One region of the Hymenobacter sp. FMD4 genome, then DNA from elsewhere that is predicted to be linked to it. Evidence: riboswitches for the same ligand, from Rfam matches in the RefSeq annotation. Region 1 holds a riboswitch; each other region holds the start of a gene.
What was found. A riboswitch is a leader RNA that binds a small molecule or an ion and turns the genes downstream of it on or off. The one in region 1 is predicted to bind S-adenosylmethionine.
Positions count from the first base shown of each region.

Region 1 (3,932 bases):
GCCCTTCGGTCTGACGACTGAAGGGCTTTTGCATTTTTAGCCAATTGCTACGCTTAGTCGGCAGCCAGTTGCAGTTCAGCACCTTCGGGGCTGCGCAGCGTCAGGCGCTTTTCGGTCAGCGTCACTACGTCGAATGTGCTGCTGGTGCTGCCGTTTTCGGGCGTCATGGAAATTTTATTGTTGCCCTGGTCAAAGGTGTATTTGCCGTTGATCGACTGCGTGGGCGAAGTCATTACGTACTGCCCGTTGGCGAAAAAACGAATTTCCTCCTGCTTCTGCTCAGAAGTCTGCTTCACTTTGTCGCCGGTGGCATCCTTCTCACGGTTGGTTTTCCACACTTTGCTATCGGTGCCGTAGAGCATGTTTACTCCTTCCACCTTGCCTTCCTTGCTGCCGCAGGCGTAGGTAACAAGCGTGAGCAGCATCAGCAGGCTGGCTAAGTAGTGTAAAGGAGTGTTGAATGCGCGTTTCATAGGATGTCTGGAATGGAGTGGTACAAGTGGTTCGAAAGCGAGTCACTGATGAGTCGCTGCCGCGTTTCTTACGCGCCTCTTGTCAAAGGGTTAAGCCAGCAACCAATTAGCAGCAGTGGCGTAAAGCTTAGGCGACCAATTGGCTATCAAGCCATTGGCATCTGATTCTACACCCAACCAACGACACCACTATGGGACTCTTTGATTTCCTGAGCGATAAGGGCGAGAAAAAGCCCGTACAACCAACCCAGCCCCAACAACAAACCGGTGGAGCCGCCGATTTCTTCGGCAACCAGAACCAGCAGGCCCAACCTGCTGCTCAGCAGGGCCAGAGCTACACCGTAGTAAGCGGCGACTCGCTGTCGAAAATTGCCAAGAAGCACTACGGCGACGCCAGCAAGTGGCACCAAATTTACGATGCCAACAAGACCACCATCGGCTCTAACCCCGACCACATAGAGGTAGGGCAAGTGCTGAAACTGCCGCAGCTATAAGCGGATTTCGCCTCTGATTAATGAACGTTCAGGTCCGACCCCTGGACGTTTTTTTATGCACTGTACAAGCCTTATTAGCTAGTACACGAATAATTACAACCCTCTTTGCAGACCAGGTGCGCAGGCACTTCAACTATAATTTTTGGTGTTCGAAAAAACTTTTTGCCGGATTTGCGTTTAATGCATCCGGTACTACCTTTGTGCCAGCCCGGCTTACGGCCCGGCGTTTTTTGAAGCATGATTTATTCCGAAGCGGCGAGAGAACAGGCTCGATGACCCGCTGGCAACCACCGGCAATGCACCAGCCGGCAGGTGCCAAGTCCTGCCCCACTGACCATCAGACTGGGGGCAAATAAATGGCGTGCTATGGCAAACTACCCAAATAGTTCCGACACCTCCTTCCAGTTCCGCGCTACCGCGGTGCCTGCTACAGCTATGCTTGTAGCCGCTCACCCTACCAGCGTAACGATGCAGCCACATGCCCTGCGTGCGGCTCTGATGGCGTGTTGTTGCTGTTGTTGGTAGTGCGCTTTGCAGGCGCGTAAAGCCTGCCCCTACCCTTTCTCAATTTTCCTGATTGCCGCTGGGCTTCCCCGCGGCGCGTGGCCTTTACGCACCCGTTGATGTATTCCGGGCTGTAGCAGGGCTGCACTCCGGCATACGCGGCTTATGGTCCAGCGTAGCCGGTTCCTCGCATCGATTTCTTAATCCACAACCCTCTTTCTCAGCACTATCATGTCCACGCAGAACCTGCAATTCGAGACCCTTCAACTCCACGCCGGCCAGCAGCCCGACCCTACGACTGGCGCCCGCGCCGTGCCGCTTTATCAGACTACCAGCTATGTTTTTAAGAATGCCGAGCACGGCGCCAACTTGTTTGCGCTGAAAGAGTTCGGAAATATCTACACCCGGCTGATGAACCCCACAACGGACGTGTTTGAGCAGCGCGTGGCCACTTTGGAAGGTGGCGTGGCTGCCCTAGCCACTTCCTCGGGACAGGCCGCTCAGTTCATTGCGCTGAACAACATCCTGCAGGCCGGCGACAACTTCGTATCGACCTCGTTCCTGTACGGCGGCACGTACAATCAATTCAAGGTTGCGTTCAAGCGGCTCGGCATTGAGGTGCGCTTCGCCGACGGTGACAATCCTGAAAGCTTTGAGCGACTGATTGATGAGAATACCAAGGCGCTGTACTTGGAAACCATCGGCAACCCTGGCTTTAACATTCCTGATTTCGAAGCCATTGCAGCCATTGCCGAGAAGCACGACATCCCGCTCATTGTGGACAATACCTTTGGAGCGGGTGGCTACCTGTTCCGGCCGCTGGAGCACGGCGCGCACATCGTGGTGCAGTCGGCTACGAAGTGGATCGGCGGGCATGGCACCTCCATCGGCGGGGTGATAGTGGACGGCGGCAAATACGACTTCGGCAACGGCAAATTCCCACAGTTCACGGAGCCTAGCGAAGGCTACCACGGGCTGGTATTCAACGACGTATTCGGCAAAAACGGGCCGTTCGGCAACATCGCCTTTATCATTCGGGCCCGGGTGGAAGGCCTGCGCGATTTCGGCCCCTCTCAGAGCCCTTTCAACTCCTGGCAGCTGCTCATCGGCCTCGAAACGCTGAGCCTGCGCGTGGACCGCACCGTAGAAAACGCCCTAAAAATCGCCGAATGGCTGGAGCAGCACCCGCAGGTAGAGGCCGTAAACTACCCCGGTCTGAAGAGTAGCCCCTATCACCAGTTGGCCACTAAGTACCTGAAGCGCGGCTTCGGCGGCGTGCTCACCTTCGCCATCAAAGGCTCTAAGGATACAGCCACCGAGTTCATCGACAACCTGCAGCTCATCAGTCACCTGGCCAATGTGGGCGACGCCAAGACGCTCATCATTCAGCCCTCGGCCACCACGCACCAACAGCTCAGTGACGCTGAACAGCGTGCTGCCGGCGTGACGCCTACGCTGCTGCGCCTCTCTGTAGGCTTAGAGCACATCGACGATATCAAAGCTGACCTGCAGCGCGCTTTCGACGCTGTGCAAAACCAAGCGCCATTGAGCACGCCAGCAGACGCAGAAATCCTCATTGAACAACAAGCCGGGCACCCCGCAACGCTGGAAGTTTAAGGGAGGGAACAAGTGAAGCCTAGCCACTGCCATGGCACGGCTTCCCTTCCAGCGACGGGGACAGGCGCGGCGTTTCGGGAAAAACGCCGCGTCTTTGCCTAGGCCTCTTTGCTTTCCGGCTCCTTCACTCTTCACTCACGCTCACTCCGAAGGGGCCGGAAGCAAAGAATATCTGACAACACGCCTTTATGCCGGGGCGCTCTTGTCCTCATTTACCGCACATTCTGTACTGCCTTACTTGCTCCCGCGCAGAGCGGTTCTTTAAGCTATGAGTAACCCACAAACCTTGACTCTTGCGCAGGCGCTACCGCTGGAATGCGGCGGGCAGCTCGACGGCGTTCAGATAGCCTATCACACGTTCGGCACGCTCAATGCCGCAGGCGACAATGTCCTTTGGGTGTGCCATGCTCTCACGGCTAACTCCGACGTGCTGAGCTGGTGGCCCGGCCTGATAGGTACCGGTGACTACTTCGACCCGGCCGATTGGTTTATCGTGTGCGCCAACGTGCTGGGCTCTTGCTACGGCAGCACCGGGCCCACTACGCCCGTGGCACCACATGGCCGGCCGCTGTATCAGGCCTTTCCGCGCCTGACCGTGCGCGACCTAGTGACAGCGCATGAACACTTGCGGCAGCATTTGGGATTGACGAAAATCCACACGGTTATTGGCGGCTCACTTGGCGGGCAGCAGGCCGTGGAGTGGGCCATTAAGCAGCCGACGCTGTTTGAGCACCTTGTGTTGCTGGCTACCAATGCTCAACATTCCCCGTGGGGCATTGCCTTCAATGAAGCGCAGCGCCTAGCCATTCAGGCCGACTGCACCTATGCAGGTGGGGGCCTGGAG
Region 1 is NZ_JBZYWH010000013.1:24,956-28,887, forward strand. Features, by position in the region: gene AC5FXY_RS13155 (hypothetical protein) at 54-473, opposite strand; gene AC5FXY_RS13160 (LysM peptidoglycan-binding domain-containing protein) at 665-967, shown strand; SAM riboswitch class I at 1,207-1,326, shown strand; gene AC5FXY_RS13165 (O-acetylhomoserine aminocarboxypropyltransferase/cysteine synthase family protein) at 1,703-3,088, shown strand; gene AC5FXY_RS13170 (homoserine O-acetyltransferase family protein) at 3,357-3,932, shown strand, end outside.

Region 2 (3,932 bases), on a different contig from region 1:
ATCGGCCAGCTGCACGAGGCGCTCGGTAGCGTCGTCGCGGCGGTCGAAGAGCACGTCTTCCACGGCTTCCAGCAGGTCCTTGGGCACCTCGTCGTACACGGCCAGCTGGCCGGCATTTACGATGCCCATATCCAGCCCGGCCTTGATGGCGTGGTACAGGAAAGCCGCGTGAATGGCCTCGCGCACCGGGTCATTGCCGCGGAAGGCAAAGGAAACGTTGCTGACGCCACCGCTGGTCAGCGCGCCGGGCAGGTGCTGCTTGATCCAGCGCACGGCCTCAATGAAGTCGATGGCGTAGCGGCGGTGCTCCTCGATGCCGGTGCCCACAGTGAGGATGTTCGGGTCGAAGATGATGTCCTCGGCCGGAAAACCCACCTCTTCGGTCAGGATACGGTAACCACGCTGACAGATTTCGATGCGGCGCTGGTAGCTGTCGGCCTGGCCTTCTTCATCGAACGCCATGACGATGACGGCCGCCCCGTAAGCGCGCACCAGGCTGGCGTGATGTTTAAACACCTCTTCGCCTTCCTTTAGCGAAATCGAGTTGACAATGCTCTTGCCCTGCGTGCATTTCAGGCCCGCTTCCAGCACCTCCCACTTCGAGGAATCGATCATGATGGGCAGGCGGGCCACATCGGGTTCCGAAGCCATCAGGTTCAGGAAGTTGGTCATGGCCTCCACCGAATCGAGCAGGCCCTCGTCCATATTCACGTCCAGAATCTGGGCGCCGCCTTCCACCTGGGCGCGGGCCACGGCCACGGCTTCGTCAAACTGCCCCGAGCGAATCAGGCGGGCGAAAGCGCGCGAACCGGTCACGTTGCACCGTTCGCCCACGTTCACGAATAGGCTTTCGGGGTGGATGTTTACCGGCTCCAAACCGCTCAGGCGCGTCGCACGGGGGCGCACCGGCAGCGGACGCGGCGGATAGCGGTCCACCAGCTTCGCGGCTTCGGCAATGTGCTGGGGCGTGGTACCGCAGCAGCCACCCACCACGTTCACGAGGCCTTCCTGCAGGTACTCTTCCAGCACGGCGGCAAATTCCTGGGCCGATTCGTCATAGCCACCGAAAGCGTTGGGCAGGCCCGCATTCGGATAAGCCGAAATGTAGCAATCGGCAAGGCGGCTCAGCTCCTGCAGGTACACCTTCAGCTGCTGGGCCCCAAGCGCGCAGTTCAGGCCGATACTCAGGATGGGCAGGTGGCGCATGGAGTTCCAGAACGCCTCCACCGTCTGGCCCGACAAAGTGCGGCCCGAGGCATCGGTGATGGTGCCCGAAATCATGAGGGGCACCACGCGGCCGCCCTCGTCGAAGAAACGCTGGGCCGCAAACAAGGCAGCCTTGGCATTAAGGGTGTCGAAGATGGTCTCGATCAGCAGCGCATCCACGCCGCCGTCCACGAGACCTTTGATTTGTTCCAGGTACGCCACAGCCAGCTCATCGAAGCTGACGGCGCGGAAGCCTGGGCGGTTTACATCGGGCGAGAGCGAGGCCGTGCGGTTCGTGGGGCCGATGGCGCCGGCCACGAAGCGCGGGCGCTCCGGTGTACTGTATTCGTCGGCTGCTTCGCGGGCTAGCCGGGCTGCCTCGTAATTCAGCTCATACACGATGTGCTCCAAGGCGTAATCGGCCTGGGCAATAGTGGTACCGCTGAAGGTGTTGGTTTCGACCAGATCAGCGCCCGCGGCGAAGTACTCGGCATGCACGCCGCGCACAATGTCGGGGCGCGTCAGACAGAGCAGGTCGTTGTTGCCGCGCAGGGGCTTGGGGTGGTCCCGAAACCGCTCGCCGCGAAAATCTTCTTCGGTGAGCTGGTGGCGCTGCAGCATGGTACCCATGGCACCATCGAGCACGATGACGCGGCGGGCAAGCAGCTCGGCGAGGGGAGAAGCAGGGACAGTAGGCATGTAAATGTTCCGGATAGCAGTGGAGGCAAGCGCGTATCCGGAAAGCCTAAGCAACTTTTCAGTCACCAAGTTCCGCTCATCTTCTCCGAACGCCAGCGGGCCTCGGATGGGAGTTAGCACCTCTGCCGCAGCGGCCGGTTGCTAAGACGTCACAGGGCCCAGTCCCTCAGTCTTTCTGGATAAGCTTTGGCGAAGATAAATAGCGAAATGCGCAATACCAAATTGGATAATAGTAACTTGATTAAGTTACATGTTTGGTGTTGGTGGAGCTTTTCCTCGATGAAAAGACCGAGCCGGCAGCGTCTTGAATGCTTATTTGCCAAAGGAGCCAATACGCTAAAGCGTGGCGTCCGACGTTATTCAATGGGTAATAGTAAGTTTAAGCAGCATTAGCGTTTGAGGAATTATGAAATTTGCTGGTTGCCTGATGGCCGCTTTTTTATTGGGTGGCAAGGCCGCCTCGGCGCAAACGTCGTCCACAAGCCTGCCGGTGGGCACGGGCTTGGAAGCTGCTTACTATAACGGTACCAACTTCGAACAGCTAGTGCTGCGCCGGCGCGACGCGGCCATCGATTTTAGCTGGCAAAAACAGCCGCCGGCACCCGGGCTGGGGGCCGAGCACTTCTCCGTACGCTGGGAAGGTTACATACTGGCGCCGGTATCGGGCGAGTATGAATTCTCAACCGTGATGGACGATGGCCTGCGGGTATGGGTGGGCGGCAAGCGCATCATCAATGCCTGGCGCGAGCAAGACCACGTGCCGGCGGCAGTTCGCATTCGGCTGGAGGCGGGCAGGTACTACCGGTTGCGCGTCGATTACTTTCAGACGATATTCGACTCCCGGGCGCTGTTGCAATGGCGCTTGCCCGACAGCCGGGAATTGGTGCCGGTGGGTGCCAATAGCTTGTTTGCAGCGCTGCCGCCTTCGGCCAAACCTGTGCCGGCCACTACGCGCCCTGCTACCCGCCCGCCCGTTGAAACGGCTCCGCCCGTAACCCGCCCAGCTACACCAGCGCCAACGCCGCGACCAACCCGCTCAAGTACGCCGGCGCCTTCTCGCCCCGCGCCCCGCCAGACAGCACCGCCCGTGGCACCAGCAGCCGATAACGAGTTAAGCGAACTGAACAAGCTGCCCGCCGGGGCGGTAGTAACCCTGCAACACCTGTATTTCGAACAGAGCAAGCCGCGGCTGTTGCCTACTTCGCTGCCTGAAATGGAACGTTTGGCTCAGATTCTGAAAGCCAATCCCTCGTTGCGCCTGGAAATTGTCGGCCACACCGATAACGTAGGCGACGTCAGCTTAAATCAAGCCCTGTCGCAGCAGCGGGCTGAAGCTGTACGCGACTACCTGATTCGCCAAGGCATCGAAGCCGAACGACTGCTGGCCACAGGCCTAGGCAGCGCCCGACCCGTAGCTGACAACGACGACCCCAAACAACGGCCGCGCAATCGGCGGGTGGAGGTGGTAGTGCGCTGAGGGTAGGACTTGGATGGATTAAGTGCAGGAGCTTGTTCTTATTTCGTAATAAGTGAGTTGAAAAGAAAAACCCGTTTCCTGATCAGGAAACGGGTTTTTCTTTTCAAAGGCGGAGTCGAAGCACATAGTGCTTCGACTCCCAAGACGAAACGAGTTATTACTTCGTCAACGAGAGCTGACGAATTGTGTATTCATCGCCCATTTTTACTTTCATCATGTACACGCCGGCTGCCAGGTTCGACAGGTCGAGCTTATTCTCGAAGTTGTCGCGGATGGTTGCCTTGTGTACCGTCTGGCCGAGCGTATTCATTACGAGTACTTCCATGCCGGCCTTGGCATTGGCTCCGCGCACCTCCAGCGTTACCAAGCCATTGCTTGGGTTTGGGAACAGGCTGATGGCACGGTCGAGCGCGGCGGAGGTACCAGTCACGGTGTTGGCTACTGCCTCCACTACAAACACGCCCAAGTTGGCCGAAGCGGCATCAGCCAAGGTGCCACCAGTAGCCCCGAAGGTGTTGATGGTGTAGAAGGTACCGGTGCGGGTGGGCGT
Region 2 is NZ_JBZYWH010000007.1:169,187-173,118, reverse strand. Features, by position in the region: gene metH (methionine synthase) at 1-1,905, opposite strand, end outside; SAM riboswitch class I at 1,979-2,091, opposite strand; gene AC5FXY_RS09650 (OmpA family protein) at 2,333-3,382, shown strand; gene AC5FXY_RS09645 (T9SS type A sorting domain-containing protein) at 3,540-3,932, opposite strand, start outside.
Region 2: it holds a riboswitch for S-adenosylmethionine, as region 1 does, so the genes downstream of both, metH (methionine synthase) here and AC5FXY_RS13165 (O-acetylhomoserine aminocarboxypropyltransferase/cysteine synthase family protein) in region 1, are expected to answer to the same signal.

Region 3 (3,932 bases), on a different contig from region 1:
GGCGGCAAGCCTTTCTGTTCGCGGCGGCGGCGCATATCGGCAATGCGCGTTCCGATCTGCTCCGGCGAGTCGCCGTGCATCACGTACCCGTCGCACTGCGTCGAAATCAGCTCCTTGGCCGCTTCCGACTCCCCACCCGCGTACAGGAATGGCTTCTTGGCGGGCTTGGGCTGCAGCACGTTGTCGGCTACCTGGTAGTACTTGCCGTCGTAGGAGAAATGGTCCTTGTCCCACACGCTGGTCAGCACGTCCAGCCACTCCTTGGTGCGGGCGTACCGGTCGTCGTGCTGGTCGAACTGCAGGCCGTACTTGGTGGCCTCGTCGCGCCACCACGACGACACCACATTCAGCGACAAGCGGCCGTTGCTGATCAAGTCGATGTTGGCGGCCTGCTTGGCCAGGATGGCGGGGTTGTGAAACGTGGGGCGCACGGCCACCATGATTTCCAGCTGCTCGGTCACAGCGGCCAGGGCCGCGGCCGTGCTCCAGGCCTCCAGCGACGGAGCTTCCTGACCCTTGATGTCATTCAAAAACAGCTCCGCGATGAGCGTGAGGTCGTAGCCGAGGGCTTCGCTGCGCTGGCCCAGGGTCTTGACGTAGTTCCAGTCGGCGCGCATGTTTTCGTCGTCCACGTTGCGCAACCACCCGCCAAAAACGGGCATCCAATAGCCAAATTTCATTATACCAGAGCGTTTTCGGTGGCCAAAGTCAGTTCGCGTTCCAGGTAATCCACGAAGCGGGCGTAGGGGTCGAAGCCCACTACGTTCACGGCATCGGCCACGAAGTTGGACAGCGCGTTGACGTCGTAGAACAGCACTTCGCCGGAGCGGTCGTCGATAAGGTATTCGATGCCGCCCACGTCGATTTTGGCGGCGGCTACGATGCGCTCCACGGCCTCAATTACTTCGGCTGGCGGCGTGAAAGCCTCCACCTGAATGCCTTTTTTGGGGGCTTCCGTCAAGCAGAACTCCGCTGACTGCTCCTCCGGAATCTGGCAGATTTCAGCCGGGCAGAGGTTGAAGCTTTCCCCGGTAGTGTACACCTTCATGGCATAGAGAAACTTGCCGTCAAGCATTTCCACGCGGTGAATGTTGCCGCCGCGGGGCGTCACGTACTCCTGCACCAGCGCCGTCTGGTCGATGCCCAGGTCGATTTGACCGGCTTCCACGGCTGCCTTCAGGCCTTCCAGAGTATCGAAGCGGATAATGCCTGCGCCGCTGCCGCCGATATTTACCTTCACCACGATGGGGAAGCGCAACTGCTGCGCCGCATCAATGGTGCGCGACGCGTGGTTTACCACAAACGACTTCGGAAAATTCAGCCCTAGTGAGGCAAATAGCGAGAGTTGCCGCGCCTTGTTGGTTTCGATGCTGGTGGCCACCGAACCGTTGATGACGCGCACGCCCACCCGCTCTAGGTGCGTGGTGTAGCCCGCCGTGTGAAAGATGCCCTGCCCGTGGCCGCGCAGGTAAGCCGATGAACTCATGCGGTTGACCACCAGCGCGTAGCGGCTTTCGGTTTCGGTTGGATCAAACAGGTGGTGAGCTGCGTCGATTCGCTCGTAAGGCAGCCCACGGCGGTCTAGCTCCGCAAACAGCGGTTTAAACCATTCGGGGTGCTCGTAATAGATACCTATGGGCTTGGGATACTGTGGCATGACAGCGAAAAGAAAGTGACGAGTGAAAAGCCTCAGGTACAGCCGAAATGGACGGCTGACATGATAGTAAAGGCTTGAAAAACAAGAATTAGGGTGTGGTCCGGCCATGCCGCCAACCGAAACGGGCTGACGCAGTGCTGCCGATGGGCAGCGGAGCCAGGAAAATGGGTAGGAGCCCGTCGATGACGAAACGACCATACCGTAGCGCAAAAGCGCTACGCCGCTTAGGCTGCGTGTAGAAAGCAGCGTTACGCGCCAGCGTCAGCTAGTGCGGGAGCAGTCGGGAAGGGAGCTAAAAAGACCAGCTCAACAACAACACGCCGCAACTACCATGGCCATACAGCAACACAGCGCACCGCACTGGTTGAAGGCATTGGAAGTAAACTGAAAAACGGCGGAGCGGTTGGTTGAAGCCACGGCTGTTTGTTTTTATATGGTCAGGACTTGGCACCGTTCCCGGGATGACTCCCGCTGGTGGTTGCCGGCGTTTCGCAGAGCCTGTCTCTCCACGCCTCTGTATAAAAACAATCCTTTGGTCGGAAAGAATTGGTGGTGCAAAGGTAAAGCAGCCTTTGCGACATAGCCAAACTGTACCGTAAAAGTACGGCGGTAACGTTTTGGAAACCGGGCATAAAAAAGCCGCGGACCAACCGAATATTTCGGTATGGTCCGCGGCAGAAACGGAGCAGCTTATCGGAGCAAGCCGATAGTAAAAATTTTGAAAGGGTTCTGAAAATCAACTCATCAACCCAGAACGTCATGTCGAGCGCAGTCGAGACATCTCGCTCGATAGCAATCCTCTCGTTGAACAATGAGGCTACTACCAGCCGTCAGCACGCGAGATGTCTCGACTGCGCTCGACATGACGGGCTAATGGTGCTGCTATGACACGCAGCTTAGTTAGCCGGGAACTCCGTGAACGAGGAGAAATCCACCAGCTTGCCTTTCTGAATAAGCTTCAGCTCTTCCTTCAGGTTCTTTTCGTTGCTGCGCGTGGTGTACTCCGCATCAAGCTTGGTCAGATCGGGCTTACCGGCATTCACCCAGGCGGTGTACCAGAAGTTAGCCGTGGCCTGGGCCGCGTTGCGCATCTGCCGCTCAATCATGTTGTTGAGCGACTTGTGGTAGGCGCTGGCGTAAGGCAGCGTGTGGTATTTCTGGTTGAAGACGTTGCGCTTCTCTTTGCCATCGGCGCTCAGCTCAATTTTGCTGCCCTGAAGTTCGCCAGCCAGCTTCTTCTCGATGGTGAGCATGCTGTCGGCGGCGGCGTGACTGCGCGCGATGATGGCCCAGGTTTCGGCAGCCGGGTCCTGAATCAGCTTCGGCTCGGCAAGCTTGAAGTTGTAGTTCTTGCCAAATTGCTCGGGCAGCTGTGACTCGTAAAACGAGTGAATGCCTTTCTGGCCGGTTAGCTGACCGTCGTGGTTGGCGGAGGTGTGCAGCGGTTGGTGCGCATCGCCGATGTAGTGGCCTAGGTCGGCGGCGAGGAACAGGATTTCGTCCTTGCGCTGGTTCTTCATGGCCTGCGTAAGCTTGCCGAGCATGTCCTGGATGTACCAAGGCAGGCGGCCGCTCTTGTCAAGCTGGGCTGCATCGTACTTGGCGTAAGCTTCGGTGGGCGTTTGGGGTAGCTCACTGATGGGGCCGGTGCCGTAGTGCTCCAGGTCGATAAAGTGCCGCGGGAATTCAGCCTTGTCGTTGATAGCGTACTTGCGCGAATCCGGAATCACCGACTCCGTTACCACGTAATCGACGTGGTTGTAGAAGAAGGTGCGCATGGAGGCAGGCAGGGCCAGCACGGCGGCGCGGTTGATGCGCTGGTGGCCCCAGTTACCCCAGGCAAACAGCAGGGAAGGAGCAGCAAGCAGCAAAGCCGAGGCCAGCAGCCAGCGGCCGGCACGACGGTAAAAATGAAGCATAATGGGTGTGGGCGTGAGAAAGGAAAAGGCAAAAGTCGCCTCTTTTGCGCGGTGTGCCAAACGCCGGTTTGCTGACTCACGGCCAGAAGAAGCCAGCCTGCCAGCTGTGGCCACAATCGGGGTAGCTAGCGCCTAAGAAAACTCTTCAACGCCGGCTGAGCGCTGGCTCACTGGTCAGCTCCTCTTTTCGAACCAGCGACGAAGCCCGGATCAGCACATCGGGCGGAAGTACGATGCGGCGGGGCAGGAAGTCCTTGGTTTTCTGCTGCATGATATCAAGCAGCAGCTTCACTGCTTCTTGCCCCATTTGCTCGCAACGCTGGTCTACGGAGGTAAGCATGGGCTCGGTGAAGAAG
Region 3 is NZ_JBZYWH010000012.1:31,129-35,060, forward strand. Features, by position in the region: gene AC5FXY_RS12595 (LLM class flavin-dependent oxidoreductase) at 1-680, opposite strand, end outside; gene AC5FXY_RS12600 (ATP-grasp domain-containing protein) at 680-1,657, opposite strand; SAM riboswitch class I at 2,084-2,182, opposite strand; gene AC5FXY_RS12605 (zinc dependent phospholipase C family protein) at 2,554-3,576, opposite strand; gene AC5FXY_RS12610 (LacI family DNA-binding transcriptional regulator) at 3,722-3,932, opposite strand, start outside.
Region 3: it holds a riboswitch for S-adenosylmethionine, as region 1 does, so the genes downstream of both, AC5FXY_RS12600 (ATP-grasp domain-containing protein) here and AC5FXY_RS13165 (O-acetylhomoserine aminocarboxypropyltransferase/cysteine synthase family protein) in region 1, are expected to answer to the same signal.